2 regions of the Mesorhizobium sp. KR1-2 genome follow, and region 2 is predicted to be linked to the other one. Evidence: predicted binding sites of a transcription regulator. Region 2 holds the regulator's gene; the other holds the start of a gene.
What was found. Region 2 encodes PhoB, which activates phosphate uptake and scavenging genes when phosphate is short. Its sites were predicted from a motif close to TGTCATNNANCTGTCAT; they were not measured.
Positions count from the first base shown of each region.

Region 1: the regulator PhoB is predicted to act here: its motif matches at 4,619-4,635, upstream of ABLE85_RS21385 (DUF2794 domain-containing protein).

Region 1 is NZ_JBDZDS010000012.1:131,022-146,502, forward strand. Features, by position in the region: gene ABLE85_RS21370 (ABC transporter permease) at 1-2,480, shown strand, start outside; gene ABLE85_RS21375 (Bax inhibitor-1/YccA family protein) at 2,710-3,489, shown strand; gene ABLE85_RS21380 (N-acetyltransferase family protein) at 3,617-4,186, shown strand; gene ABLE85_RS21385 (DUF2794 domain-containing protein) at 4,214-4,603, opposite strand; gene ABLE85_RS21390 (DUF1223 domain-containing protein) at 5,110-5,889, opposite strand; gene acnA (aconitate hydratase AcnA) at 6,101-8,791, opposite strand; gene ccmA (heme ABC exporter ATP-binding protein CcmA) at 9,072-9,677, shown strand; gene ccmB (heme exporter protein CcmB) at 9,677-10,342, shown strand; gene ccmD (heme exporter protein CcmD) at 10,498-10,668, shown strand; gene ABLE85_RS21415 (DsbE family thiol:disulfide interchange protein) at 10,665-11,246, shown strand; gene ABLE85_RS21420 (hypothetical protein) at 11,314-11,475, opposite strand; gene ABLE85_RS21425 (septation protein A) at 11,724-12,371, opposite strand; gene ftsY (signal recognition particle-docking protein FtsY) at 12,405-14,156, opposite strand; gene mtaB (tRNA (N(6)-L-threonylcarbamoyladenosine(37)-C(2))-methylthiotransferase MtaB) at 14,168-15,451, opposite strand; gene dapF (diaminopimelate epimerase) at 15,451-15,481, opposite strand, start outside.
Region 2 is NZ_JBDZDS010000005.1:155,618-171,098, forward strand. Features, by position in the region: gene ABLE85_RS12415 (response regulator) at 1-2,702, shown strand, start outside; gene ABLE85_RS12420 (substrate-binding domain-containing protein) at 3,016-4,053, shown strand; gene pstC (phosphate ABC transporter permease subunit PstC) at 4,122-5,588, shown strand; gene pstA (phosphate ABC transporter permease PstA) at 5,585-6,904, shown strand; gene pstB (phosphate ABC transporter ATP-binding protein PstB) at 6,920-7,744, shown strand; gene phoU (phosphate signaling complex protein PhoU) at 7,792-8,499, shown strand; gene phoB (phosphate regulon transcriptional regulator PhoB) at 8,517-9,206, shown strand; gene ABLE85_RS12450 (ROK family protein) at 9,215-10,453, opposite strand; gene xylF (D-xylose ABC transporter substrate-binding protein) at 10,645-11,688, shown strand; gene ABLE85_RS12460 (sugar ABC transporter permease) at 11,898-13,283, shown strand; gene ABLE85_RS12465 (ATP-binding cassette domain-containing protein) at 13,298-14,086, shown strand; gene ABLE85_RS12470 (CHASE domain-containing protein) at 14,177-15,481, shown strand, end outside.

The DNA.
Region 1 (15,481 bases), on a different contig from region 2:
GCTTCCTGATCTTTCTCACCTGCATCACGCTCGGCGTGGCGGCCATCGGCGGCGTCAATTCGGTCGCGCGCTCGATCACTGCCGGCGTGGCGAACCAGGGCCAGGCGCTGCTGGGCGGCGACATGCGTTTCCAGCTCAACCAGCGCGAGGCGAGCGTGGACGAGGCGGCCTTCCTGCGCGGGCTGGGCACGGTTTCGGAAAGCATCAACATGCGTTCCATGGCGCGGCTGGAGAACGGTTCGGACCAATCTCTGGTCGAGGTGAAGGCAGTGGATGCCGCCTATCCGCTGTTCGGCGCACTGAAGACCGATCCGCAGCTGCCCCGAGAAGAAATGTTTGCCGAGAAGGATGGGGCATTCGGTGCCGCGGCATCCGACCTCCTGTTCGAGCGCCTGGGTCTCAAGCTGGGCGACCGCATCCAGCTTGGAACCGCCACGTTTCAGCTGCGCGCCAAGATCGCCACCGAGCCGGACGCGATCTCGGAAGGTTTTGGCTTTGCACCGCGGCTGATGGTGTCGATAGAAGGGATGCACGCCTCCGGCCTCGTGCAGCCGGGCAGCCTGGTCGAATACGCCTACAAGCTGCGCCTGCCGGCGGGCAGCGGCGAGGCCCGGATCGCGGATATCCGCGAGCAGGCGGGCGAAAAATTCCCGCAGGCCGGCTGGAACATCCGCACGCGCACCAACGCGGCCCCGGCGCTTTCGGCCAATATCGAGCGCTTTTCGCAGTTCCTGACGCTGGTGGGGCTCACCGCGCTGGTTGTCGGCGGCGTGGGCGTGGCCAATGCCGTTCGAGCCTATCTCGACGGCAAGCGCGGGGTCATCGCCACCTTCAAGAGCCTGGGCGGATCCGGCGGGTTCGTCTTCACCGTCTATCTGGTGCAGATCCTGATCATCGCGGCCATCGGCGTTGCCGTCGGTCTGGTCATCGGTGCGTTGATGCCTCTGGCGGCAAATGCGGCGCTGTCGGCCATCATTCCGGTGCCGGCCCAGGGAGGCATATATCCCGGCGCACTCGCGATCGCGGCGCTGTTCGGCTTCCTGGTCACACTCGCCTTCGCGCTGCTGCCGCTGGGCCATGCGCGCGGCGTGCCGGCAACGGCGCTTTTCCGCGAAATGGGTTTTGGCAGCGGCGGCTTGCCGCGCCTGCCCTATGTGGCGGCGGCATTGGCGCTTGCCTTGCTGCTGGCCGGATTGGCGATCTGGTTTTCCGGCGATCGCCGCATTGCCGCGACCTTCGTGGGCGCGATGGTGTTCGCCTTCGTGGTGCTGCGTGGCGTCGGCATGGCCGTGCAGTGGATCGCCCGAAAGAGCCCTCGCGTGCGCTCGACCGCGCTTCGGCTGGCGGTCGGCAACATTCATCGCCCCGGCGCGCTCACGCCGTCGGTGGTGCTGTCGCTCGGGCTCGGCCTGACCTTGCTGGTGACGCTGGCGCTGATCGATGGCGACCTGCGCCGACAGATCGCCGGCAGCCTGCCGGCGCATGCGCCCAACTTCTTCTTCGTCGATATCCAGCCCAACGACGTCGATGCCTTCGCCGCGTTGATCGGCAAGGAGGCACCCGACGGAAAGCTCGTGCGGGTGCCGATGCTGCGCGGCCGTGTCATGGCGCTGAACGGGGTCGATGTGCAGAAAGTGCAGGTGCCGCCGGCCGGCGCCTGGGTTCTGCGCGGCGACCGCGGCCTGACCTATGCGAAAAACCTTCCCGAAAACTCGACCCTGTCGGCCGGCACCTGGTGGCCGCAAGACTACCAGGGCGAGCCGCTCGTGTCCTTTGCGGCACAGGAGGCCGGCGAACTCGGCCTCAAGCTCGGCGATACGGTAACGGTGAACGTGCTCGGCCGCAATGTCACGGCCAGGGTCGCCAATTTCCGCGAGGTGAAATGGGAATCGATGGGCATCAACTTCGTGATGGTCTTTTCGCCCAACACCTTCGCCGGTGCGCCGCATTCCTGGCTGGCGACGCTTTCGACCCCGGACGCGCCCGTCAGCGAAGAGGCGCGCATCCTCAATTCCGTCACGAAGGCCTTCCCGGCGGTCACCAGCGTGCGGGTGAAGGACGCGCTGGAGGTGGTGAATCACCTCGTCGGCCAGCTCGGCATGGCGATCCGGGTGGCGGCCAGCGTGGCGCTGATCGCCTCGGTGCTGGTGCTGGCAGGGGCGCTCGCCGCAGGCAACCGCGCTCGCATCCACGACGCGGTCGTGCTCAAGACCCTAGGCGCCACGCGCCGCACGCTGATTGCCGCCTTCTCGCTCGAATACATGCTGATCGGGCTTGCCACCGCCATTTTCGCGCTCGCTGCGGGCGGCGTCGCGGCGTGGTTTGTCGTCGCACGAATCATGAAACTGCCGTCGACGTTCCAGCCGGAGGTCGCCGTCGCCACTCTGCTAATCGCGCTTGCGGTCACCGTCGGTATCGGGCTGCTGGGCACCTGGCACGTGCTGGGCCACAAGGCCGCGCCGGTCCTGCGCAATCTCTGAGACGGTGAGCTGCGGCGTCACGTTCCAGGTCAACCAGATTAAATATCGTTAAGGAAACGATTTTTCTAAGCTTTTCAGGTCGATCACGTTGCGTTTCGCGCTGTAACGGGTCTTGTTCTTGCCCAAAAGAATCATCATATTTGCCGGAGGCATGCTGGAGTCCCGCCAGCGGCGCCTGGGTTCGTAAGGAGTCCGACACCGGACGGGGCAGAAGCAACAGAGGAAATCAATGGCTGACCTTCGCAATTATCAGACACGGGTTACGGCCGCGAACGATCGCGCCGCCGGTGTCATCGACGAGGGCCTGCGCGCCTATATGCTCAAGGTTTACAACCTTATGGCGCTCGGCCTCGCAATCACCGGCGTGGCCGCTCTTGCCACCATGATGATGGCCACCACCAACGATCCGGCCACGGCAGTCGCCACCCTGGCCAACGGCAAGATGCTGACCAGCGCCGGCGTGGCGCTCTACGGGTCGCCGCTGAAGTGGGTGGTCATGCTGGCGCCTCTCGGCATGGTGTTCTTCCTGAGCGCCCGCATCCAGACCATGACCGTCTCGGGCGCACAGACCGCGTTCTGGGTGTTTTCGGGCCTGATGGGCCTGTCGCTGTCGTCGATCTTCCTGGTCTTCACGGCGCAGAGCATCGTGCAGACCTTCTTCATCACCGCCGCTGCCTTCGGCGCGCTGTCGCTGTGGGGCTACACGACACGCCGTGACCTGAGCGCCATGGGCACCTTCATGGTGATGGGCCTGTTCGGCCTGATCATCGCCATGCTGGTCAATCTCTTCCTGCAGTCCTCGGCGCTGCAGTTCGCGATCTCGGCGATCGGCGTCCTGGTGTTCGCCGGCCTGACCGCCTATGACACGCAGAGCATCAAGGAAATGTATTTCGAGGGCGACGACGTGCTGGTCGCTGGCCGCAAGGCCATCATGGGCGCGCTGAGGCTCTACCTCGACTTCATCAACCTGTTCACGTTCCTGCTGCAGTTCCTCGGCAACCGCGAATAAGCGCTGCGAGGCGTCCGGCCGGAAGCGGCTGGTACAGCAACGAGACCGAGGGCGGCCCAAAAGGCCGCCCTTTTCTTTTGGTCTACGCCCTGCTTAAATTCAGGCATCAATCCATGGTGCCCAAAAAATGAGCAATATCGAAATCCGGCCGGCGCAGGCCGATGATCTCGACGCCATCACTGCGATCTACGCCGATGCGGTCATGCACGGTACGGCCAGCTACGAGCTGGAGCCGCCCTCGCGCGCCGAGATGGAGGCGCGGTTCGCTGCGCTGCGCGACGAAGGGTTTCCCTATCTGGTGGCAGAGCGCGACGGCAGCGTCGTGGGATATGCCTATGCCGGCCCGTTTCGGCCCCGCCCGGCCTATCGCTTCATTGTCGAGAACTCGATCTATGTCGCCGCGGAGGCCAAGGGGCAGGGGATCGGCCGGCTGCTCTTGGAGCGGCTGATCGCCGAGGCGATGGCGCTCGGCTTTCGCCAGATGATCGCGGTGATCGGCGACGGCTCGCCGCAGAGCCCATCCGTGCGGCTGCACGAAAAACTCGGCTTCCGGCACTCAGGGGCGCTGGAGGGCTCCGGCTACAAGCATGGGCGCTGGCTGGATACCGTGTTCATGCAGCTTGCGATGAACGGTGGCAGGGACGCGGCGCCTGACCCCGCGTCGTTTCCCGAACGGAAATTTCTGGGAAAAGCCTGACCGGCCGAAAGGCTACAGTCGAGCCTGTCAGGCCTGGTGGACCAGGTTCAGCCTCTTGTCGAAGACGCCGAGCACGCGCGCCAGCTCATGCCCGCGCTTGAGGATGAGGCCGCCGGCGGCAATGACGCTGAACGCTCCCTGCCTCCTGGCGAGACGCGGGTCCTTCACGATCTGGAACAGCGGGGTTTCGCTGGCGCGGCGAAATACAGAGAATACCGCCCGGTCGGCGAGATGATCGATCGCGTAGTCGCGCCATTCATTGGCCGCCACCATGCGTCCGTACACCCTGAGGATCTGGTCGAGTTCGCGCCGGTCGAAGGAGACCGGCTGAGCCTGCCTTTCGCGTCTTGCCTCGTGAAGGGGAATCAATATTGCGGATTCGTCCCTACCCTCCGCCGCATTTCCGCGATTGGACATTCACAAACGCCTTTCATGACAGTTTGGCAACAAGGAGGGTCGCGCTTTCGCGCTGCAATTGCAAGTCCTTACAGGCCCTGCTCGGCACCGCTGCTTGTGGTCCTTGCCCGCGGCTTCTCCGCCGCCGGAAGCCCGGCGGCGACCCGAATGACGCTCACGAACGTGTACATCCTGTTTTCATTGGTGATTCCCCGCCACATTTCCGCCCTCTTTTACTCGCGTTCGCGCCCCATTGTCGGACGACCTTATAGGCGTTGCCTGAGACGGTTCGGTCCGGCACCGGCCTGTAAACCCCAAGCCCCCCGCCCACGGGTCTGCGTCGGATCGAACCAACCTCGGTTTTCTTTCAGGAACTCCGGGTACGACGATCCCAATCAACTGAAGCCGGTGCCGGCAGAGGCGCCGGTTTTTTTGTCGGCGCGACAGTCCTGGAGCGAGAAGGCTAACTCGCTCTAAGCTTTTGTTTTTGAGCATGATCCCGAAAAATCTGCAGCTTTCGGGACACGCTAATCGCGAATCTGCTGCGTTTGCTCAGCCTTCCTGCGATAGATTGCGGCGCCGAGGATGGGACCGGGAACCCCATCCTTGCTGACGCTTTGGAGAAGCACTGCGCAGCCGCCATTGTGGGCAATGTTGCCGATCGGAATCTCGTATTTCATTGCCTCGCCGCGCCACACTCCGGCCGTCTGCACGTCGGACACCGGGTTCCAATAGGTGATGGTGCGGCCTTCGTTCTCGCCCACTTCCATGCCCACCGACTGCGGCGGACCGAAATAGACCAGGATCAAATGCGCCTTGTGGGCGGCCCCGGGCGAAGCAGGACCCGCCTCGATCAGCAGGCCGTCTCCGGATTGCCGGAGCGAGACGTCGACGCTGAGGCCCTCGCCGGACTTGTTCATCCGGTCCAGCGCTTCCGCGATGTCGGCGTGCTTGGCGCCGTTCACATGCACCCGGCCGTTGATGACAGCCTGGGGGGTATAGACGGAGCGCGTGCCGAAGGCCCGCATATAGGCGTATTGGCGGTCGGTGCTGTCGGGACTGCTCAGCGTGTCACGCCAGCCGAGGTAGTCCCAGTAGTCGACATGATAGGCAAGCGCCACAACACTGTCGTCGTTGGCGAATTTCTCGAACAGCTTGTCCGCGGGAGGGCAGGTGCTGCATCCCTGGCTAGTGAAAAGCTCGATGACGCCGCGCGGGCGCGTCAGGTCGCCGGCCAGCGCCGGAGCCGCAAGGAGCGGCAGTGCCAGCGCCAGGATCGCCAGCCGGTAAAGCAAACGCAATGTCATGACCGCTCCAAAGATGACTGGCCGGTTGGGCCGGCCGTTCTCCGCCCGAAACAATAGGCGGATGGCCCCATCAACGTGAAGTCACGTTGCGGTGACATTTGGGGACACTATCCGCAAATTTCGCATGAACGGGCTGCGCAGGCGGTAGCGGACAAGAAAAGGCCGCCGGCGTGGTTGCGCCGGCGGCCTTGAGCCTAGTTTGCGATCGGCCTCAGGCGGCCAGGTCGCGCAGAACGTACTGCAGGATGCCGCCGTTCTTGAAGTAGTCGAGTTCGTCGACCGTATCGATGCGGCACAGGATCGGAACGTCCTTCACGCTGCCGTCAGCGAAGGTGACCTTGGCGATCATCTTCTGGCGCGGACGGATGTTCTCCAGCCCTTCGATTGTCACGGTCTCGTCGCCCTTGAGGCCAAGCGTGGCCCAGGAGGTGCCTTCCTCGAAGACGAAGGGGATGACGCCCATGCCGACCAGGTTCGAGCGGTGGATGCGCTCGAAGGACTGGGCGATCACGGCGCGCACGCCGAGCAGGTTGGTGCCCTTGGCAGCCCAGTCGCGCGAGGAGCCGTTGCCGTATTCGATGCCGGCGAAGATGACCAGCGGCACGCCTTCGGCGCGATACTGCATGGCCGCATCGTAGATCGGCATCTCTTCCTTGGACGGATAGTGGATGGTGTAGCCGCCTTCCTTGCCGTTCTCGCCCAGCATGTGGTTGCGGATGCGGATGTTGGCGAAGGTGCCGCGCATCATCACCTCATGGTTGCCGCGACGCGTGCCGTACTGGTTGAAGTCGGCAACCGCCACGCCATGGTCGGTGAGATACTTGCCCGCAGGCGAAGCAGCCTTGATCGAACCCGCCGGCGAGATGTGGTCGGTGGTGATCTTGTCGCCAAACAGGCCGAGCACGCGTGCGCCCTCGATCTTGCCGATCGCGCCGGGCTTGGCGCCCATGCCGACGAAGTAGGGCGGGTTCTGCACATAGGTCGAGGCGTCGTCCCAGGTGTAGGTCTGGCCGCTCGGGGCCTGCACCTTCTGCCAGTTCTCGTCGCCCTTGAAGACGTCGGCATATTTGCGGGCAAACAGCTCGCGCGTGACGTTCTTGGCGATGAACTCGTCGATCTCCTGGGTCGAGGGCCAGATGTCCTTGAGGAACACCGGCTTGCCGTCCTTGTCCTCGCCGATCGGCTCGGTGGTGAGGTCCTTGGTGACCGTGCCGGCGAGCGCATAGGCGACCACCAGCGGCGGCGAAGCAAGGTAGTTCGCCTGCACGTCGGGCGACACGCGGCCTTCGAAGTTGCGGTTGCCGGAAAGCACCGCCGCGCCGATCAGGCCCTTGTCGTTGATGGTCTTGGAGATCGGCGCCGGCAGCGGGCCGGAATTGCCGATGCAGGTGGTGCAGCCGAAGCCGACGAGGTTGAAGCCGATCTGGTCGAGCTCCTTCTGCAGGCCCGACTTCTCCAGATATTCGGCCACGACCTGCGACCCGGGAGCCAGCGAAGTCTTCACCCAAGGCTTCTGCCTGAGGCCGAGGCGGTTGGCGTTGCGGGCAAGCAGGCCCGCGCCGATCAGCACGCTCGGGTTCGAGGTGTTGGTGCACGACGTGATGGCCGCGATCACCACGTCGCCGTGGCCGAGATCGTGGTCGGTGCCTTCGACGGCGTAGCGCTTGGCCACGTCGACGGTCTTCTTGTACTCGGTCTCCATCGCCTTGGCGAAGCCGGCCGGGATGGTTTCGAGCGCGGCGCGGCCTTCGGGGCGCTTCGGGCCGGCCATGGACGGCACGACGTCGCCGAGGTCGAGCTCGAGCATGTCGGTGAAGACCGGGTCGGCCGACTCGGCCGTGCGCCACATGCCCTGTGCCTGGGAATAGGCTTCGACCAGAGCGATGCGGTTCTCAGCGCGGCCGGACATGGTGAGGTAGCGGACGGTTTCCGAATCGACCGGGAAGAAGCCGCAGGTCGCGCCGTATTCCGGCGCCATGTTGCCGATTGTTGCGCGGTCGGCCAGCGTCATGTTGGAGAGGCCGGGGCCGAAGAACTCGACGAACTTGCCGACGACGCCCTTCTTGCGCAGCATCTGCGTGACGGTGAGCACCAGGTCGGTGGCGGTGACGCCTTCCTTGAGCTTGCCGGTGAGGCGGAAGCCGATGACTTCCGGCAGCAGCATGGAAACCGGCTGGCCGAGCATGGCTGCCTCGGCCTCGATGCCGCCAACGCCCCAGCCCAGAACGCCCAGGCCGTTGACCATGGTGGTGTGCGAATCAGTGCCCACGCAGGTGTCCGGGTAAGCTGTGGTCACGCCGTCCTCGGTGTTGGTCCACACCGTCTGGGCGAGATATTCGAGATTGACCTGGTGGCAGATGCCGGTGCCGGGTGGCACCACGCGGAAATTGCGGAACGCCTGCTGGCCCCACTTCAGGAACTTGTAGCGCTCTTCGTTGCGCTCATATTCGAGCTCGACGTTGCGAGCGAATGCGCGCGGCGTGCCGAACTCGTCGACGATGACCGAGTGGTCGATGACGAGGTCGACGGGCACGAGCGGATTGATCTTCTCAGGATCGCCGCCGAGGTTCTTGATGCCGTCGCGCATGGCTGCGAGGTCAACCACGGCCGGAACGCCGGTGAAGTCCTGCATCAGCACGCGAGCCGGGCGATATGCGATCTCGACGCCTGCGGTACCCTTGTCGGCCAACCAGCCGGCAACCGCCTGGATGCTCTCCTTGGTGACGGAACGGCCGTCCTCGTTGCGAAGCAGGTTTTCCAGCAGCACCTTCATCGAATAGGGCAGCTTGGAAATGCCGCTCAGGCCGTTCTTTTCGGCCTCGGGCAGGCTGTAATAGACATATTCCGCATCACCCACCTTGAGTGTTCTGCGGCAATTGAAGCTGTCGAGCGATTTGGACACGTGCGATCCCTAACTGTCGGTTGCCGATTGGGGAAACGGACGCCAGTGCATGCAATCACGCGCAAAGGTGCGGGTACGGCCATTTCCGCTGTCCGCTTCCAAGCATCCCGGCCGTTCAAGGCGGCGCGCGAGCAGGTTCGGCGCTAATATTGTTACCACGCCGACCGCTGGCGTAGTTGGCTGGCATATAGAGAATTTCCTGGAATAGTTCTAGAGCGATAAGAGCAAATTTGCTGCAACGCACATCGGTCGCAGCTGGCTGTTGGACAAAGGGGATTCGATGCGGCTGATCGCCGAAAATATCGAGGGGCGGCGTGGCGGCGAAGCGGTCTTCTTCGACATCGGCTTCACTCTCGGCGAGGGCGACGGGCTCGTCGTCACCGGTCCGAACGGCGCCGGCAAGTCGACGCTGCTGCGGGTGCTGGCCGGGCTGCTTCCGCTCGCCGCCGGGCGAATGGCGCTGGAGGAGGGGGGCGAGGATTTTCCTTCCGTGGCCTCGGCCTGCCACTATCTCGGCCCCGAGAATGCGATGAAGACAGCGCTGACGGTCTCGGAAAACCTCGGCTTCTGGCAGGCCTTCTTCGGCCGGCCGCACCTTTCGATTCTCGAAGCCCTGGAAATGGTCGAGCTCGAGACGATCGGCCACCTGCCCTTCGGCTATCTGTCGACCGGGCAAAGGCGGCGCGTGTCCATCGCCAAGCTTCTGGTGAGTCACCGCCCGGTGTGGCTGCTCGACGAGCCGACTTCTGGCCTCGACAAGCGCTCCGAGACGCAATTCTCGGAACTGATGCGCACGCATTTGTTGGGGGGCGGCATGATCGTTGCCGCGACTCACCTGCCGCTCGGGCTGGAAGGCGTCCAGCAACTCAGGATGGGGGGACGCTGATGCTCGCTCTCTACCTCCGCGATGTCAGGCTCGGCATCCGCGCCGGCGGCGGTGCGCTGACCGGCGTGCTGTTCTTCCTCGCCGTCATCGCCACCATCCCCTTCGGCGTCGGCCCCGACCTCAACCTGCTGGCGCGCATCGGCCCGGCCATACTCTGGATCGGCGCGTTGCTGGCTTCGCTGCTCGGGCTGGACCGGCTGTTCCAGGCCGACCGCGAGGACGGCTCGCTTGACCTCCTGCTGCTCAACCACGATCGCCATCTGCTGGCCTTCACGGTCTTCGTCAAATGCCTCGCGCACTGGACGGCGAGCGTGCTGCCGCTGGTGGTGGCGGCCCCCTTGCTCGGCTTGTTCATGAACATGGAGCCGCTGGGCATCGGTGCGGCCGCGCTGACGCTCTTGGTCGGCACGCCGGCCATCACTTTCATCGGTGCGGCCGGAGCGGCGGTGGCAGTGGCGCTGCCGCGTGGCGGCCTGCTGGTTTCGGTGCTGGTGCTGCCGCTGGTGATCCCGGTGCTGATCTTCGGCATTTCGGCAAGCTATGGCGCCGTGAACTACCCGAACCCGTTCCTGCAGCCTTTCCTCATCCTCTGCGCGCTGACGCTGTTTCTGGCGGTGATCGGCCCGGTGGCGGCGGCGCTCGCGCTTCGCTCTGGCGCGGATTGAAAGCCGGAGCGGCACCACGATCCGGTCATCCCGAATTCGTCGCAGGGTGATTCGATTGCGGAGCCGCACCGTCGCGGCTATGTAACGGCGATGGGCAAGACTGTTTCTCATAGTGCGGAATGCACGCGGTGCCGCGCACCGGGCCGGAGGGCTTGATGACCCCACATGCGCTTTACGTCTTTGCCGCCTACGGCATTTCGGCGCTGGCGCTTGCCGGGCTGGTGGTGTGGATCCTTGTCGACCAGCGCGCCCGGCGGCGCGAGATGGTTGAGCTTGAGGCAAGCGGCACGCGCCGCCGCTCCGATCGCAAGGGAGCGGCTACGTGACCGTCGAGAGCCAACAGCCCAAACCGCGCCGCAAGCTGCTGGTGCTGCTGCCGCTGCTGGTGTTCCTTGCGCTCGCTGGCCTGTTCCTCACCCAGCTTCTGTCGGGCCGCGATATTTCCACGGTGCCTTCGGCATTGATCGGCCGCATGGCTCCCCAAACCGAACTGCCGCCGCTGGACGGGATTTCGCTGCCGGGGCTCGATTCTTCCACCTTCCCCGGCAAGGTAACGCTGGTGAATGTCTTCGCGTCCTGGTGCGCGCCTTGCCGGGAAGAGCATCCGGTGCTGCTGGCGCTGTCGCAGGACAAGCGCTTCGAAGTCGTCGGGCTGAACTACAAGGATAAGCCCGAAAATGCGCGCCGCTTCCTCGGCGATCTCGGCAATCCCTACAGCGCCGTCGGCGTGGACACGGCCGGCCGCACGGCGATTGACTGGGGCGTCTACGGCGTGCCGGAAACCTTCGTCATCGGCCGCGATGGCAAGGTGGCCTTCAAGCATGTCGGTCCCATCACGCCGCAATCGGCTGAGACCGTGCTGATGCCCGAAATCGAAAAGGCGCTGGCTGCGCCGACTTCTTAGACAGGCGGCCGCCCCTGTTCTTAACGAGTGCGGCAATGCCTGGTGCCTTCGCGGCCCGGAAAGGTCCTCAGCCGTAGATCTCGCGGTAGGCGTGATAGAGCAATTCGCTGCGGTTGCCGTTCATGTCGGCGAGGTCGCGCGGGGTCAGGCTCTGGATCTCGGCAACCAGCGCGTTGTAGCGGCGGCGCTTGGCGATGCGGTCCTTGGCGTGGGCATTGGCTATGCTCATGGCGAGTACTCCTTCTGGGCCGTCACATTCCGGCGGCGGTTCGGCTCCTCCCTGTTCGGATTGAAGATTGCCACGGTTATGCTGCATTGCAATATGCATTGCTGCATCGCAGCAATGTGGCGGGCGCATCTCCGATTAACGAAGCCCGAGCGCAAGCGAGCCGCAGAGAGTCATGCCCCGGCGCGAATTGCGGAACTTTTCTGAAATCTCCCGGTCTGCGATGGGCGGCGTGCCCCCCTGCCAAAAGCCTATTTCTTGAACCGCTCGTCTAGCGAATGCCGCATGATCAGCGGCATCTGGCTGAAGGTGAACAAAAGCGTGATGGGCATGATGCCCCACACCTTGAAGGCCACCCAGGTGTCGGTGGAGAAATTCCGCCACACAACCTCGTTGGCGAGCGCCAGGAACAGGAAGAAGAATCCCCAGCGCAGCGTCAGCACCCTCCAGCCTTCCTCGTCGAGACGGAAAGCACTGTCGAAGACATAGCCGAGCAGCGACTTCCCGAACAGCAGCCCGCCGAGCAGCGTGACGCCGAACAGCGTGTTGACGATGGTGGGCTTCATCTTGATGAAGACGTCGTCCTGCAGCCACAGCGTCAGCGCGCCGAAGATGAAGACGACGATGCCCGACACCAGCGGCATGATCGGCAGGGTGCGCATCAGCGCCCAGGAGACGGCGAGCGCGACGGCGGTGGCGATCATGAACAGGCCGGTGGCGACGAAGATCGGGCCGCCGAAATCACCGAGGACCGGAAATTTTTCCACCAGCCAGGCGCCCCGTGCATTGGCGAAGAAGAACACCAGCAGCGGGCCCAGCTCGAGCGCCAGCTTGAGCAGCGGATTGACTTCTTTCTTCTTGGGGTCGGATGGGTCGCGTTCGAAGACGGGCTCGGACATGGTTTCCTTTCAGATCCTCTGGCGGGATCCGGGCTAGGCTACTCCAGCGATCGCTTTCGCGAAATCGCTTGCGGAAAATGGTTCGAGGTCGTCGACCTGCTCGCCGACGCCGATGAAATAGACAGGCAGGCGGTGCTTGGCGGCGATGGCGACCAGAATGCCGCCGCGCGCCGTGCCGTCGAGCTTGGTCATCACCAACCCGTTGACGCCGGCGATGTTGCGGAAGATCTCGACCTGGTTCAGCGCGTTCTGGCCGGTGGTAGCGTCGACCGTCTGCAGCACGGTGTGTGGGGCCTCCGGATCGAGCTTGCCGAGCACGCGCACGATCTTTTCCAGCTCCGCCATCAGCTCGGCCTTGTTTTGGAGCCGGCCGGCGGTGTCGATGATCAGCACGTCGGAGCCTGCCGCCTTGGCCTTCTCGAAGGCGTCGTAGGCAAGGCCCGCGGCGTCGGCGCCGAGCTTGGAGGAGATCACCGGCGAGCCGGTCCGCTCTCCCCAGATCTTCAGCTGCTCGATGGCCGCGGCGCGGAAAGTGTCGCCGGCGGCCAGCATTACCGAGAGGCCGCCTTCGGTCAGCTTGGCGGCGAGCTTGCCGATGGTGGTGGTCTTGCCTGTGCCGTTGACGCCCACCACCAGAATGACATGCGGCTTGTGCGACAGGTCGAGCTCGAGCGGCATGGCGACCGGCTTCAGCACCTTCTCGACCTGCTCGGCCATGATGGTGCGCACTTCCGTGTCGGAAACGTCCTTGCCGTAGCGGCTGGAAGACAGCGCATCGGTGATGCGGATAGCCGTTTCCATGCCGAGGTCGGCGCGGATCAGAACGTCCTCCAGTTCCTCCAGCGTGTCCTCATCCAGCTTGCGCTTGGTGAAGACGCCGGCGATGCTGCCGGACAGTTCCTTCGAGGAGCGCGACAGGCCCTGCTTCAGGCGCTGGAACCAGGTGAGTCTGGGCTCGGGAGCAGCGGGCGCAACGGGCTCGGCCTTCTGCTCGACCTTCTTGGACACTGTCACCTTGCCGACGGAAGCCGACGGGAGAGGCTGGGCCGTTGTAGGCTCGGCCTCTAGCGCCTTCGGCTCGGAAGATGGAACGGGGCGCGCTTCTTCCTGCGGGCCTGAGATGGCTTCGACCTCGGCGAGCGCAGCCGAGATCTCGATCGGCGTGATTTCCGGGGCTGCCTCGTCGCGGAGCGGATCGATCTCCACCGGCGACGGCTGGCGCAGCGGCGGCAGGATTTCGGCGGACGGCAGTTCCGCCTTCAGCTCCTCCGACGGAGGTTGCGGCTCGACGGCCGCCTCGTGTTCCGAAACCTGTTCGGCGGGGGCCAGCGTCGAAGCGGGGATCTCGGCCGGAAAAGTCTCGGGCAGTTCGGCCGGCTCCGGGGGAACCTCGTACGGCGGCTCGGGAACCTCGACCGGTGCCGGCTCCGGAACGACAGGCTCCGGTTCTGGCTCGGCAGGCGAGGGCTCGGGGGCCGGCTCGTCCGGTCGCGGGCCTGGCGTCGGCTCCTGCGGCGCCGCCGGCAATGGCTGCGGGGCGGCTTCGGCTGTCGGTGCTATAGGCTGAGCGGCGGGTTCAGCCGGCCTCTCGGCAGCCTGCTCTTCGGCGGGGCTAGGGGCAATCTCGCTCGCCGGCACTTCAGCAGCCGGAGGCTGCGCGGGCTCGACGGACGCCGGCTCCAGAACCCGAGCTTCGACAGCCGGAACTGCAGCGGCTTCCGCCTCGACTTCCTCGGCCGGTTTCTTGCCGAAGGAAAAGACTTTCTTGATGAAGCCGAATGCCATGTCGTGTCTTCTCAGGCCGCGGCCATCGCGGCGGGCGCGGCTATCAGCCGGGCGCCATCCTGGCCGGTGATTGTGGTGGCGAGGATGCTGCCCGGTGCGCCGCCTTCAATGGCCGCAAGCGTAAAACCTTCAGTGCGGCCCAGTCCGTCGCGCTCGATCAGGATCGACTGGCTTGTGCCGACGAGCCTTTCCAGATGCCGCTGATAGGCCACTTCCCCGGCGGCGCGCAGCCGGGCAGCGCGCTCCTTGATGGCGCGCCCGTCGACCTGCGGCATGCGCGCGGCGGGTGTGCCTTCGCGCGGGCTGAAGGGGAACACGTGCAGATGGGTCAGCCCGCATTCTTCAACGATCTTCAGCGAATTCTCGAACATCGCCTCGGTTTCGGTCGGGAAGCCGGCGATCATGTCGGCGCCGAAGACGATGTCAGGGCGCAGCCGCCGCACCTCCTCGCAGAAGCGGATGGAATCGTCGCGCAGATGGCGCCGCTTCATGCGCTTCAGGATCATGTCGTCGCCCGCCTGCAGCGACAGGTGCAGATGCGGCATCAGCCGCTTTTCGGTGGCGATCGCGTCCATGAGGTCGTCGTCGGCCTCGATGGAATCGATGGACGACAGCCGCAGTCTCTGTACCTCGGGCACTTGGCGCAGGATCGTCTTCACCAGCTTGCCGAGTTTTGGCGCGCCCGGCAGGTCGCCGCCGAAACTGGTCATGTCGACGCCGGTCAGCACCACCTCGGCATAGCCGTTGCCGGTGAGCCGCTTGACCTGCTCGACCACTGCGCCCATCGGCACCGAGCGCGAGTTGCCGCGCCCGTAGGGGATGATGCAGAAGGTGCAGCGATGGTCGCAACCGTTCTGCACCTGAACGAAGGCGCGCGCCCGGCCCTCGATGGCGTCGACCATGTGGGACGCCGTCTCGCGCACGGAAAAGATGTCGTTGACGCGCGCCTTCTCGGTGTCGTTGACGCCGAAATCGGGCAGCGCGCGGTAATTGTGCGCCTTCAGCTTCTCCTCGTTGCCGAGCACGAGATCGACCTCGCCCATGGCGGCGAAGGCGTCGGGATCGGTCTGCGCGGCGCAGCCGGTGACGATGATGCGCGCATCGGGATTTTCGCGCCGCGCCTTGCGGATCGACTGCTTGGCCTGGCGCACGGCTTCCGCCGTGACGGCGCAGGTGTTGAAGATGACGGCGCCGTTCTTCAGCGCGCCCAGCCCGGCGGCCTCCGCCTCGCGGCGCATCACTTCCGACTCATAGGTGTTGAGCCGGCAGCCGAAGGTGACGATGTCGATACCCATCAGGCGACGTCCTGCTGGTCGCGCTGCCAC
Region 2 (15,481 bases):
TGCTGGGCCGGACCTATCGTGAATTCGTCGATGTGGCCGACGCAAAGCGCTTCGAGGGCACCGAGCGGCAGGTGTTGGCGACCGGAGAGCTTTTCGAGGTCGAGCAGAACTTCACCCAGAAGGGCCAGACTCGGACGCGCATCGTGCGCAAGACGCGCGTAAGCCCGGATGGCAAGCAGAATTATGTAGCCGGCTTCCTGTTCGACGTCACCGACATCAAGACGCGGGAGAACGAGGCGGAGGAAGCGCGGCAGCGGCTGGCCAATGTGCTGGAATCGCTGCCGGCCGGCGTCATCATCTACGATCGCGACGACCGTTTCGTGCTGGCCAATCGCAAGCTCAAGGACAGCCTGCCGGCGATGCTCGACGCCTGGGTTCCCGGCCAATCGCTGCGCTACGCCATAGAGCTCGCGCACCAGGTGGGTTACTTCCGGGAATCCGGCGATACGGCACTGGACGCGCTCTACGACACCGATGCCGAAGCCTGGATATCGGGCTACATGGAGCGCTACTACGCCAGACATCTCGTTTCGGAGCGCCTCAATCCGGACGAGCGCTGGGTGAAGGCCTTCGACACGCGCGCCGACGACGGCACCTATATAGGCGTGCGCGTCGACATCACCGAGCTGAAGACGCGCGAAAACGCGCTGCGCGACAGCATGAGTCAGATCGAGCTCTACCGCCACGTGCTCGACGAACTGCCGGTATCGGCCTACGTGAAGAATGCCGATCTCACCTTCGAATTCGTCAACAAGATGTGGTGCAGCTTCGGCGGCATCTCGAAGGAAGATGCCGTCGGCCGCAGCGATCGCGACTTCTTCGGCGACGAGGGCGTGGGCTTCGCCCGGCGCGACCTGGAAGTCCTGCGCACCGGAGAGCTCAGCGAGATGGAGGAGACGCTGACCCATGCCGACGGCAGCATGCGCCATCTCATCGCCAAGAAGAGCCGGCTCGTTTCCCGCGACGGCTCGGTGCACCTGATCGGCTCGAGCACTGACATTTCCGAGCTGAAGCAGCGCGAGAATGAGCTGCAGGAGGCGCAGACTCGCGCGGTGCTCGCTGACCGCGCCAAGTCGGAATTCCTGGCCAATATGAGCCACGAGATCCGTACGCCGATGAACGGCGTGCTCGGCATGGCTGAGCTATTGGCCAAGTCCGACCTGGACCCGAAACAGAAGACCTTCACCGACATCATCGTGAAGTCGGGCAACGCGCTGCTGACGATCATCAACGACATCCTCGACTTCTCCAAGATCGACGCCGGCCAACTGGTGCTCGACCCGGCGCCGTTCAACCTGGCCGAGGCGATCGAGGATGTTGCCACGCTGGTGTCGACACGCGCGAAGGAGAAGGACCTGGAGCTGATCGTCCATGTCGCGCCCAATCTGCGTGACCTTTTCGTGGGCGACGTCGGCCGCATCCGCCAGATCATCACCAATCTGGTCGGCAACGCGGTGAAGTTCACCGATGCCGGCCATGTGCTGATCGACGTGACGGGGGAGACGGTCGACGGCGTCGCCCAGCTGCGCATCGCCGTCAGCGACACTGGTATCGGCATTCCCGCCGAGAAGCTGAAGCTCGTCTTCGAGAAGTTCAGCCAGGTCGATTCTTCTTCAACCCGGCGGCACGAGGGCACCGGGCTTGGCCTTGCCATCACGTCCCGCCTGGTGGCGCTGATGGGCGGCCAGATCGGCGTGGAGAGCACCGAGGGCAAGGGATCGACCTTCTGGTTCACGCTTGCCCTGCCCAATGCCGGCCGGCCGGAAGGGCGCAAGACCACGCCAATCGACGTCACCGGCGCGCGCGTCCTCATCGTCGACGACAATTCGGTCAATCGCGCCATCCTGATGGAGCAGATGACGTCCTGGACCTTCGATGCCTGCGCGGCCGAAAGCGGTGCGGAAGGGTTGAAGGTGCTGCAGGCGGCCGCCGACCTGGGCATTCCGGTCGATTGCGTCGTGCTCGACTATCAGATGCCCGGCATGACGGGCGCCGACATGGCGCGCATCATGCGTGCCATACCGAACCTTGCCGAGACGCCTATCGTCATGCTGACCTCGGTAGACCAGTCGCTGGTCAACGCCAGTTTCCGCGACCTGGCAATCGACGCGCAGCTGATCAAGCCGGCGCGTTCCTCGACACTCCTGGAGGCGCTGGTGACGACCATCCAGCGCCGTCGCGCCATCCGCTTTGCCGGCGAAATACCGCCGCCCCGGCCGGCTGCGCCGATAGCGGCCGGAGAACCGCTGCAGCCGGCGGCCGCCGTGCGCCAGCGCAGCCGCGAGGCGAGGACCGCCGACCATCGCGTCGACATCCTCGTGGCCGAGGACAACGAGGTCAACCAGCTCGTCTTCACCCAGATCCTGGACGAGACGAACCTCACCTTCGAGATCGTCAGCAATGGCCGCAAGGCGGTGGCGGCCTTCAAGGAAATGAATCCGCGCATGATCCTGATGGATGTGTCCATGCCGGAGATGAACGGGCTCGAGGCGACGGGGGCGATCCGCGAACTGGAGGCAGCCTCCGGCGCCCGCGTGCCGATCATCGGGGTGACTGCGCATGCGCTGAAGGGCGACCGCGAACGCTGCCTGGAAGCGGGCATGGACGACTATCTGGCCAAGCCGATCAGCCCCAGGGCCTTGCTGGAAAAGGTCGAGCGCTGGGCCGGCCACGAGGGTGATGACAGCCGCGCCGCCGGCTGACAATTCGCGACTCTGGCGCCGGCCTTAGCCGGCGTCATAGTGCTTCATGTCATCAGTCCGGAGCGCGCATCTCGCGGCGCGAATTTTTCCGGCACGGGGAGCGGCGTGGCGTGAAGCGGCCTCGATTCTGCAAGTTATTGATTCACCTTGATATTCGGCGTGGATCGAGCGGCGCCCAGGGAGGGCCCCGAACGGCCTGATTTTTGCCGTTACCGCACTGACATCAAACTGTCACGCAACTGTTACATACCGTCGGTAAGGCCTCTGCCGACGCGAAAAGCGTTGCAACAAATTCCGACAGGAGTCAGGGTTCATGACCAGATACTTCCTTATGGCCTCGGCCGCAGCGCTCGCGCTTTCCGCGTCCGCCGGCATCGCCGCCGCCCGCGACCAGATCCAGGTCGCCGGCTCGTCCACCGTGCTGCCCTATGCGAAGATCGTTGCCGAGAACTTCGGCGAGACCTTCACCAACTTCAAGACCCCGGTGGTCGAGTCCGGCGGTTCGGGTGCCGGCATCAAGGAATTCTGCAAGGGCGTCGGTGAGAACACCATCGACATCGCCAACTCCTCGCGCAAGATCAAGGAAGACGAGCTGAAGTCCTGCGCCGAAGCCGGCGTCAAGGACATCCAGGAAGTCCGCATCGGGTATGACGGCATCGTCTTCGCCACCGACATCAACGGTCCGGATTGGGCGTTGACGCCGACCGACGTCTACAAGGCGCTGGCCGCCCAGATCGTCGTCGACGGCAAGCTGGTCGACAACCCGAACACTAAGTGGAACCAGGTCAACCCGAACCTGCCCGACTGGGACATCGCCGCCTACATTCCGGGCGAGAAGCACGGCACCCGTGAAGTCTTCGAAGAGAAGCTGCTCTCGGCCGGCTGCAAGGCCACCGGCGCGCTCGACGCCATCAAGGCTGCCGGCCAGGACGACAAGGCTGCCGCCAAGACCTGCGTGGCCGTACGCAAGGACGGCAAGGCTGTCGACATCGACGGCGACTACACCGAGACGCTCGCCCGCATCGCCTCCAACAAGACCGGCGTGGGCGTGTTCGGCCTCGCCTTCTACGAGAACAACGCCGACAAGCTGAAGGTCGCCACCGTCGAAGGCATCGTGCCGTCGACCGAGACCATCGCCAAGGGCGAATACCCGGTTTCGCGCCCGCTGTTCTTCTACGTGAAGAAGGCCCATCTCGGCGTCGTGCCGGGCCTGAAGGAATATGTCGACTTCTTCCTCGACGACCAGATGATCGGCCCGGACAGCCCGCTGGCCGAATACGGCCTGGTCTCCGCTCCGGAAGCCGAGCGCAACGAGCAGCGCGAGGCTTTCGCCGCCGGCAAGACGATGTAATAGACATATCGAAGCCTTGGGGCGCCAACCTCGGCGCCCCAAGGCTGTCTGCCACCCCGGAGTTGCTCATGTCGTTGATGTTCGTCTTCGCAGCTGTGCTCGGCATCGGCGCCGTCGCCTTCTTCCTTGGGCGACAGCGCGCCATCGGGCAGGATGACGGCACGGTCAAGCCGCACTCCCGCGCGCATTACCACGGCTGGTGGGCTGCCCTGCTGGCCACGCTTCCGGCGCTGCTTCTGCTGATTACCTGGGGTGTCGGCTCCAACCTCTATCTAGAAGCCCACATCAAGGGGCAACTGCCCGAACAGACGGCCGAAAGCCCGATTGCCAGCCGGTCGCTGGCGGCCGGCCTGACCAAGAGCCTGGCCAATGGCCTGCGCCGTCTCGATCCGCAGATGGCGGCCAATCCGCCGGCCAGCTTCGCCGAACTGCAGCCGCTTCTGGCCGCGCGCGGCGTGGCTCTGGCGCCCGACACCCAGGACTACATGATCCCGATCGCGGTCGACGCCAATCGCACGCAGGACACGCTGCGCACGGTGGGTGCGGTGGCGATACTGGCGCTGTCGCTGGCGGGTGCGGCCTTCGGCCTTTCGCAGATCCGCGTGCGCGCGCGGGCGCGCAACAATGTCGAGACGATCGTGCTGTGGGCCCTTCTGGGTGCCTCGACCATCGCGATCCTGACGACCATCGGCATCGTGCTGTCGATGCTGTTCCAGACCATCAACTTCTTCGAGAGCGTGCCGCTCGCCAATTTCTTCTTCGGCACGGTGTGGGATCCACGCTTCGCCGCCGCCGGCTCGGGCGGTTCGGAAGGCCAGTTCGGCCTGATCCCGCTGCTGGCCGGCACGCTCTACATCGCCTTCGTCGCCATGCTGGTGGCGGTGCCTGTGGGGCTCATGTCGGCCGTCTACATGGCCGAATATGCCTCGCCGAGGCTGCGCGCGGTGGTGAAGCCGGCGCTCGAACTGCTCGCTGGCATCCCGACCATCGTCTACGGTATCTTCGCGCTGGTGACGCTTGGGCCCTTCCTGCGCGATCTGAGCGCGGCCCTTGCCGGCGGCACCGGCTTCATCCAGGCGCAGAGCATCTTCACTGCCGGCCTGGTGATGGGCGTGATGCTGATCCCGGTGGTTTCCTCGCTCTCCGACGACATCATCACCGCCGTGCCGCGCGCCATGCGTGACGGCTCGCTGGGGCTTGGCGCGACGCGCTCGGAGACGATCAAGCGCGTTGTTTTGCCCGCCGCGCTGCCGGGCATCGTCGGCGCCATCCTGCTGACGGCCTCGCGCGCCGTCGGCGAGACCATGATCGTGGTTCTGGCCGCGGGCGTGGCCGCCAACCTGACGCTTAATCCCTTCGAGGCGATGACCACCATCACCGTCAAGATCGTCAACCAGCTCACCGGCGACCTCGAGTTCAACTCGCCGCAGACGCTGGTGGCCTTCGCGCTCGGCATCACGCTGTTTGCGCTGACGCTGGTGATGAACATCTTCGCGCTCTACATCGTGCGCAAGTATCGGGAACAGTACGAATGACCGACATCCCCTTGAACGGCATTGCCAACGGTACCGTTACCCGCCCGCGCCGCGACATCGGGCTGAAGCGTCGCTACGCCGCCGAACGCCGCTTCCGCCTTTACGGCATCCTGGCGGTTTCGGTCGGCATCGTGTTCCTCGCGGTCATGCTGGTCTCCATCGTCAGCAAGGGCTACACCGCCTTCTGGCAGACGACCGTGACGCTGCCGATCACCTTCGACCAAAACATCATCGACCCGGAAAACAAGCGGGCGACCGACCCGAACGTGCTGATCACGGCCAACTATCCCAAACTGGCCGAGAGCGCGCTGCTGACCAAGCTGGGGATCTCCCCGGACGACAAGGCGGCGGCGCGCAAGCTCAAGGGCTTCCTCTCGGATGGCGTGCGGGCTCAACTGCGTGCGGTGGTGGCGGACGACCCGTCGATCATCGGCACCACCCGCAACGTGCCCATCCTCGCCGCCGCCAACATCGATTCCGCCTTCAAGGGCCAGATCGACCTGTCGGTCGACGAAAGCCGCCGCAAGGTGTCCGACCAGCAGATCGTCTGGATGAAGCAGCTCGCCGCCGACGGCTCGCTGGCCGAGCACTTCAACAAGGGCCTGTTCAGCTTCGGCGCCTCCAGCCGCCCGGAAACCTCGGGCATGGGCGTGGCGATCATCGGCTCGTTCTACATGATGGTGATCGTGCTGCTGCTGGCGCTGCCCATCGGTGTCGCCGCCTCGATCTACCTCGAGGAGTTCGCCAAGAAGAGCCGGCTAACCGACCTCATCGAGGTCAACATCAACAACCTGGCCGCGGTGCCGTCGATCGTCTTCGGCCTTCTCGGTCTGTCGGTGTTCATCAACTTCCTCGGCCTGCCGCGTTCGGCCGCGCTGGTCGGCGGTCTGGTGCTGACGCTGATGACGCTGCCCACCATCATCATCGCCACGCGTGCGGCCCTTGCCGCCGTGCCGCCGTCGATCCGCTCGGCGGCGCTGGGCCTCGGCGCCTCCAAGATGCAGATGGTGTTCCAGCACATCCTGCCGCTGGCGGCCCCCGGCATCCTCACTGGCACCATCATCGGCCTGGCGCGCGCGCTGGGCGAGACGGCGCCGCTGCTGCTGATCGGCATGGTCGCCTTCGTGGCCGACTATCCGGGGACGCCGCTGGAGCCGTCGACCGCGCTGCCGGTGCAGATCTACATGTGGGCCAACGAGGCCGAGCGCGCCTTCGTGGAGCGCATGTCGGGCGCCATCATCATCCTGCTCATCTTCCTGATGGCGATGAACATCACGGCGATCGTGCTTCGACGCCGCTTCGAACGGCGCTGGTAGGTGGGGACCTGTAATATGAACATCATGACCGAAACGGCACTCGAAAGCGCGGTGAACGACAAGATGAACGGTACGCCCAACGAAACCATCAAGATGCGCGGCCGCAAGGTGAGCGTGTTCTACGGCGAGAAGCAGGCCCTGTTCGACGTCGACCTCGACGTGCGCGAGAACCAGGTGACGGCGCTGATCGGCCCCTCGGGCTGCGGCAAGTCGACCTTCCTGCGCTGCCTCAACCGCATGAACGACACCATCGACAGCGCCCGCGTGACCGGCAAGATCACCCTCGACGACGAGGACATCTACGATCCCAAGATCGACGTGGTGGAGCTGCGCGCCCGCGTCGGCATGGTGTTCCAGAAGCCGAATCCGTTCCCGAAGTCGATCTTCGAGAACGTCGCCTACGGCCCGCGCATCCATGGCCTCGCCCGCAAGAAGGGCGACCTCGACGCGATCGTCGAGACCAGCCTGAAGAAGGCCGGCCTGTTCAATGAGGTGAAGGACCGCCTGCACGAGCCGGGTACCGGCCTGTCCGGCGGCCAGCAGCAGCGCCTGTGCATCGCGCGCGCCATCGCGGTGTCGCCGGAGGTGATCCTGATGGACGAGCCGTGCTCGGCGCTCGACCCCATCGCCACCGCGCGCGTGGAGGAACTGATCGACGAGCTGCGCCAGAACTACACCATCGTCATCGTCACCCACTCCATGCAGCAGGCGGCGCGCGTGTCGCAGCGCACCGCCATGTTCCATCTCGGCCAGCTGGTCGAGGAGGGGGAGACCGACAAGATGTTCACCAACCCCGACGACAAGCGCACGCAGGACTATATTACCGGGCGCTTCGGCTGAGCCGCCGCTTGGCCGAACCCCACGCGCAGATTGCGAGGACCAGCATCATGGGCAAACACACCGTCACCTCCTTCGACGAGGATCTCGGGCACATCGACCGCCTGCTCAGGGACATGGGCGACCTTGCCGCGGCGATGGTCAGCGCCTCGATCCAGGCGTTGATAAACTCCGACAACGCGCTGGCCCAGCGCGTGATCTCCGACGATGCGGTGATGGATGCCCGCCAGCGCGAGCTGGACGACCGCGCCATCACGCTGATCGCCAAGCGCCAGCCCATGGCGCAGGACCTGCGCGCCGTGGTCGGCGCCATCCGCATGGCCGGCGATCTCGAACGTATCGGCGATCTCGCCAAGAACATCGCCAAGCGCGTCAACGCCGTGGGCGAGAGCGCCATGCCGCGCAGCCTTGCCCACTCGATCGAGACGATGTCGGCCATGGTGCTGGACCAGGTCAACGGCGTGGTCGACAAATATGTCTCGCGCGAGCCCGAGGGGCTAAAGACGCTGCGGGCCGCGGACGAGAAGATCGACGTGAAATACACCGCCGTGTTCCGCGAGCTTCTCACCTACATGATGGAAGACCCGCGCAACATCACCGCCTGCACGCATCTCCTGTTCTGCGCCAAGAATCTCGAGCGCATCGGCGACCACGTCACCAATATCGCCGAAAACGCCTATTACGTGCTGACCGGGCAGCAGCTTCCGCCAAACCGGCCGAAGCTCGACGAAACCTCGCTGGCGACGCCGGCGGTCTGAGGCAGAGCTTCCAAATGATGATTGCACCGAAAATCATGGTGGTGGAGGACGAGGAGCCGCTCGGCGTCCTGCTCCGCTACAACCTGGAATCGGAAGGCTATCAGGTCGAGGTCGTGCCACGCGGCGACGAGGCCGAGATCCGGCTGCAGGAAAACGTGCCGGACCTTCTGGTGCTGGACTGGATGCTGCCGGCGGTTTCCGGCATCGAACTGTGCCGGCGCCTGAGGATGCGGCCCGAGACCGAGCGCCTGCCCATCATCATGCTGACGGCGCGCGGCGAGGAGAGCGACCGCGTGCGCGGCCTTTCCACCGGCGCCGACGACTATCTGGTCAAGCCGTTCTCCACGCCCGAGTTCATGGCGCGGGTGAAGGCGCTGCTGCGCCGCGCCAAGCCCGAGGTCCTGTCCAGCGTGCTCAAGGTCGGCGACATCATGCTCGACCGCGAGGCGCACCGGATCTATCGCGGCAAGACCGAGATCAAGCTCGGGCCCACCGAGTTTCGCCTGCTGGAATTCATGATGCGGCATCCGGGCCGCGTCTTCTCGCGCAGCCAGCTGCTCGACAATGTCTGGGGCGAGACGATCTATATCGACGAGCGCACGGTCGACGTGCATGTCGGGCGCCTGCGCAAGGCGGTGAACCACGGCCGCATGCCGGACGTCATCCGCACCATCCGCGGCTCGGGCTACGCGATCCGCGAAGACTGAGCCGTCGTTCAGGCCGCGCCTTCGGTGCTTGCCGGCGCGGCGCCGGGCGCGAATATCTCGCGGTCGACGAAGGTGAGGGCGTTCATGGTGCAGCCCTCGCGGATCAGCGGCACTTCGTTGGGCTCGATGTCGAAGGATATCTCGCCGTTGTGCTGGCCGCCGGCGGTCTTGGCGATCGCCTCGCGCAGTGCCGGCTCGATCAGGTCGAAAGCGGTCGCGCCGATGCCGACCAGCGCGACCGGCGCCGGGTCGATCAGCGCAAACAGGCTGCCGAGGCCGAAGCCGATGGCCTCTCCGGCGACGCGGAAGGCCTCGCGCTCGGGACCGTCGGCCGCGCGCGCCCGGTCGGCCAGAGCCCGTATCTCCTCGTCCGAAATGTCGGCCAGGGGGGCCTCGTCCTCGCTCCAGCGTCCGGCGTTGCGCCAGATCGCGTAGTTGCCGGCATAGGCCTCCACGCAGCCGCGCCGGCCGCAGCGGCACAGTGCCCCGTCGGGCCGGTGGATCATGTGGCCGAACTCGCCGCCCGACGACTGCGTGCCGGTGAACGGCTCGCCCCTCAGCATCATGCCCATGCCGATGCCGTGCGAGAGCAGGATGGCGATGAAGTCGTTGCGGTAGCGCTCGGGCCGGCGCCAGCGCAGCGCCACCGCGATCATGTTGCAGTCGTTGTCCACCGTGACGGGAATGCCGGTGGCGGCTTCGAGCCGGTCGCCGAATTCGAGATGCGCGTGCGGGGTGATCGGCGACCACAGCATAATGCGCGAGACGGAATCGGTGATGCCCTGCACGGCCATGCCGATGCGCAGCACGCGCCGGCCGGCGGCGCGGCGCGCCTCGATCTGCCGGCACACCATGGCCACGCAGTCGCCGAGGAGCGCTTCGCGCGACATGGTCAGCGTGTCGAGGCGGCGCTCCTCCGCCGCGATGACCTGCCCGGAATAGTCGACCACCGCGACCGCGAGAAGGTGGAGGGAGAGCACAACGGTGACGATTTCGGCGGCATCGGGGGCAAGGCCCAGCGCCACCTGGGGCCGGCCGCGCTTCGAGCTGACTGCTTCCGTCCCCTTGGTCTCGACGAGGATGCCTTCGGCGATGAGGTCGGCCGAGATCGCGGAAATGGTCGAATGGCTGAGGCCGGTCGAGCCGGCGATCTCGGTGCGGGACGGCTGGCCCGCGCGCCGCACGGCCGCGATGACCATGGCTCGGTTGCGCTTGCGCAGATCGTCGTGACGGATCGCCGTCGACATGTTCGGCATTCCTCCCGGCCCCGTAGCGCTGAGCACATTCCAGTTCGCACGCCCCGCGTCAACGGTCATACAAGGATATTGACAGAACTCGGGCCATACGCCATTCTTTTTTTCGAGGCTCGAAAAAATAGCCTCGACCAAGGCCGCAGACCATCGTCATCGCGCCCTGGAGGGGGCGCAGGGAGGAAATCATGAAGAAGTTTGCAACCGCCATGCTGGCGGGTGTTGCTCTGTCCATGTCGCTGGCTGCCGTGGCGCAGGCGAAGGACAAGATCATTGGCGTCTCCTGGTCGAACTTCCAGGAGGAGCGCTGGAAGACCGACGAGGCGGCGATCAAGGCCGCGCTCGAAGCCTCGGGCGACAAGTATATTTCCGCCGACGCCCAGTCCTCGGCGTCCAAGCAGCTGACCGACGTGGAAAGCCTTATCTCGCAGGGCGCCAACGCGCTGATCATCCTGGCGCAGGACTCCAGCGCGATCGGGCCCGCTGTCGAGAAGGCCGTGGCCGAAGGCATTCCGGTCGTCGGCTATGACCGCCTGATCGAGAACAAGGACGCCTTCTACCTGACCTTCGACAACAAGGAAGTCGGCCGCCTGCAGGCCAAGTCGGTGTTCGAGGCCAAGCCCGAAGGCAACTACGTCTTCATCAAGGGCAACGGCGCCGACCCGAACGCCGACTTCCTGTTCTCCGGCCAGATGGAAGTGCTGAAGGACGCCATCGGTGCCGGCAAGATCAAGAATGTCGGCGAGGCCTATACCGACGGCTGGCTGCCGGCCAACGCGCAGAAGAACATGGAGCAGTTCCTGACCGCCAACGACAACAAGGTCGACGCGGTGGTGGCTTCCAATGACGGCACTGCGGGCGGCGCGATCGCAGCCCTCGACGCGCAGGGCCTGGCCGGTTCGGTGCCGGTGTCGGGCCAGGACGGCGACCATGCCGCGCTCAACCGCATCGCGCTCGGCACGCAGACCGTGTCGGTGTGGAAGGATGCGCGTGAGCTTGGCAAGGCGGCTGCCGAGATCGCCTCGCAGCTCGCCGACGGCAAGAAGATGGACGACATCCCGCATGCGGTGAAGTGGTCTGACGGCCCCAACAAGGTCGAGATGACGTCGGTCTTCCTCAAGCCCGTCGCTGTCACCAAGGACAACCTCAAGGCCGTCATCGACGCCGGCTGGGTTGGCAAGGACGTGGTCTGCCAGGGCGTGAAGGCGGGTTCGGTCGCGGCCTGCGACTAGGACGAGACGCTGTCCGGATCATTCGACGCCGCGGTTTGAACGAACCGCGGCGTTTCATTCGGCGGTGCTGCGTGCCCACCGATGCGGGGCACCGCAACACCTTGAATTCCCACATGATCGCTTCCGGAAAATCGATTCCGTTTTTCGAGGGGCGTGCGCTAGGATGCAGCCGGCAACCGGCGCAAGACCGGACCGGGCGGGAGGACGTCATGACCGAAGTGACAACTGAGGAACCCGCGGCGCAGGACACCGTGGGTCATGGGCTCGTGGACCGGGCGCGAGCGTCCGAGACGGGCGCGGTCGGCCGCTTCCTCCAGGCGACCGAACTCGACACGCGCATGCTGGGCATGGTCGGCGCGCTGCTGCTCATCTGGATCGGCTTCCAGTTCATCTCAAGCCTGCGCTTGGGCGTCAGTCCGTTCGAGTTCGACAGCCGGACCTTCCTGACCGCGCGCAACCTGTGGAACCTGTCGGTGCAATCCTCCTCGGTCGCCGTCATGGCGACCGGCATGGTGCTGGTCATCGTCACGCGCAACATCGACCTGTCGGTCGGATCCATCCTTGGCGTGTGCGGCATGATCATGGGCGTCACCCAGGCGATCGTCCTGCCGCGCTTTGGCGGCTATTCGCTTGGCGATCCCTCGATCTGGATCATTGCCCTGGCCGCCGGCCTGCTGGTCGGGCTGACGATCGGCGCCTTCCAGGGCTTTCTCATCGCCTATCTCGGCGTTCCCGCCTTCATCATCACGCTCGGCGGGTTGCTTGTCTGGCGCGGCGCCGCCTGGTGGGTCACCAGCGGCCAGACCGTGGCGCCGATGGATGCCACCTTCCGCCTGATGGGCGGCGGGCCGGAGGGCGCGATCGGCGCGACCTGGAGCTGGATCGTCGGTCTCGTCGCCTGCGCGGCCGTCATCCTGATGCTGGTCTCGGGCCGCAACCAACGCAAGCGCTTCCGTTTCCCACTCCGCCCCGTCTGGGCGGAGACGTTTTTGGGAGCTGTCGCCTGCATCCTCATCCTCGCCGCTGTCCTGGTCGCCAACTCCTATCCCTGGCCGGCTGGCACGGTGAAGAAATATGCCGAGGCCAACAACATCACCATTCCGGACGGCGGGCTGTTCATCGCCCACGGCATCGCCATCCCGGTGCTGATGGCGATCGCGGCCGGTATCATCATGACCTTCATCACCACGCGCACCCGCTTCGGCCGCTACGTCTTCGCGATCGGCGGCAATCCGGAAGCCGCCGAGCTTGCCGGCATCAACACGCGCTGGGTGACGATGAAGATCTTCATGCTGATGGGCTTCCTCGCGGCCATCAGCGCGGCGATCTCGACCGCGCGCCTGAACGCGGCCACGAATGCGCAGGGAACGCTCGACGAATTGCTCGTGATCGCCGCGGCCGTCATCGGCGGCACCTCGCTCTCGGGCGGCGTCGGCACGGTGGCTGGCGCCATGCTGGGCGCGATGCTGATGCAGTCGCTGCAGTCGGGCATGGTGCTGCTGGGAGTGGACACGCCGCTGCAGAACATCGTCGTCGGCATCGTGCTGGTCGCGGCGGTGTGGCTCGACACGCTCTACCGCCGCCGCGTGCACTGAACCGGGAGGCCACGATGGACCAGATACGCACCCCGCTCGTCGAGCTTCGCAACATCTCCATCGCCTTCGGCGGCATCCGCGCCGTGGACGACGCCTCGGTCGACCTGCATGCGGGCGAGGTCGTGGCACTGCTCGGCCACAATGGCGCTGGCAAGTCGACGCTGATCAAGATCCTGTCGGGCGCCTACAAGCGCGACAGCGGTACCATCCTCGTCAGTGGCGAGGATGCCACGATCGGCAATCCGCGCGATGCCAAGAAATACGGTATCGAGACGATCTACCAGACGCTGGCTTTGGCCGACAATGTGGACGCCGCCGCCAACCTGTTCCTCGGCCGCGAGCTCAGGACCGGCTGGGGCACGCTGGACGACGTCGCCATGGAAGCCGAGGCGCGCAAGGTGATGGGGCGGCTCAACCCGCGCTTCCAGCGCTTCAAGGAGCCGGTGAGCAAGCTGTCGGGCGGGCAGCGCCAGTCGGTGGCGATCGCCCGCGCCATCCTGTTCAACGCCCGCATCCTGATCATGGACGAGCCGACGGCAGCACTTGGGCCGCAGGAGACGGCGCAGGTCGGCGAACTCGTCAAGCAGCTGAAGGCCGACGGTATCGGCATCTTCCTGATCAGCCACGACATCCACGATGTCTTCGACCTCGCCGACCGGGTCTGCGTGATGAAAAACGGCCAGGTCGTCGGCACGGCGCGCACCGAGGATGTGACCAAGGACGAGGTGCTCGGCATGATCATCCTCGGCAAATGTCCGCCCGGCGCGATACCGGGGCCGGGCGCCTTGGTCAATGCGGTGTGACGGTACGCGTTTCGGCGTAGAAACCATAGACAAACGTTCTGACAGGCTGCGGATTGCAATAGTTCCGGCACCCGTTACAAAGGGTGGGGTATGAGCGCCCGCCCGTTGAAGAAATTCATTTCTCTTGCGGCTTTCTTGGCTGTCGCATTTGCCAGCCTCGGAATGGCTGGCTTTGCCTATGTCGCCTCGGAGGAGGCAGCACGTTTCAAGTTCGAGGCGACGGTGGACGATGCGATGAACCGCATCGAAGGCCGCCTCGACCTGCATCTGTCCCTGCTGCGATCCACCCAGGCGATCTTCCAGGTACGCGGAGGCAATGTCACGCCTGACGAGTTCCGGGCATACTTCAACGCGCTCGACATCAAGAACAACTTCACTGGCCTGCGCGGCATCGGCTTCCTGGGCTTTGGCAAGGCGGGGAGCGAGCCCGAGCTCGAAGGCCAGATCAAGCACCTCTACGGCGTGCACCGGGAGATCTTTCCGGCCTCGATGCAAAAGTGGCGGACTCCGCTGCTGCTTTACCAGCCGATGAGCGGCCCCGATCTCGATGGAATCGGCTATGACATGTTCGCCGATCCCGCGCGCCGCTCGGCGATCGAGCTGGCGGTCCGCACCGGCAAGCAGCGGGCCACGGGGCGCGTGTTGCTAGGGAAGGAAAGCCGGGTCGGACAGGAACCAGTGCCGGGCTTCCTGATCTTTGCCAGCATCACCCACAAGCCGACGCCGGAGGAGGCCGCCAGCGGCCTGCCGCCGGTAACTGGCCTCGTCTTCGTGGGTTTCCGCACGGGGGACCTGTTCCAGGCCGCGATGGGGTCGGCGCCTCTGCTGCCTATCAGCGCCGAGGTGTTCGACGGGCCGATCGAGGACGAAAACCTGTTCTACCGGACGCCGCCACCGCCCTCGGATGCCTATGGCCAGGACTTCCGCGTGACGCGGACCATCGTCCTGGGCGGCAAGCCTTGGACGCTGCGGTTCCGCCCGGCCGATACCTTTTCAGAGCCATCGTCGCCCACCATCCCGCTCATGCTCGGGCTGTTCGGCCTGCTTTTGGCCGGGGCGGTGGCCATGGTCGCCCTCTACCAGGAGCGCGCCTACGACGCCGTTTCACAGCTGCACGAGACGACTGAAAAGAGCCTGCTGGAAAAGGACCTGATGCTTCAGGAAATGAAGCACCGGATCAAGAACTCGATCACCCGCGTGCTGGCCATGGCCCGCCAGACGGCGGCGCATTCGACCGATCTCCAGGAATTTTCAAAGTCGTTCGCCGCGCGCCTCCAGGCCATGGCTGCCTCGCAAGACATGCTCACCCGCTCGCGCTGGCAGAAGGCCGATCTTCGCGAGCTGGTCGAGACCGAGCTGCAGCAGGTATTCGGCAAGGAACTGCCTGACGACATG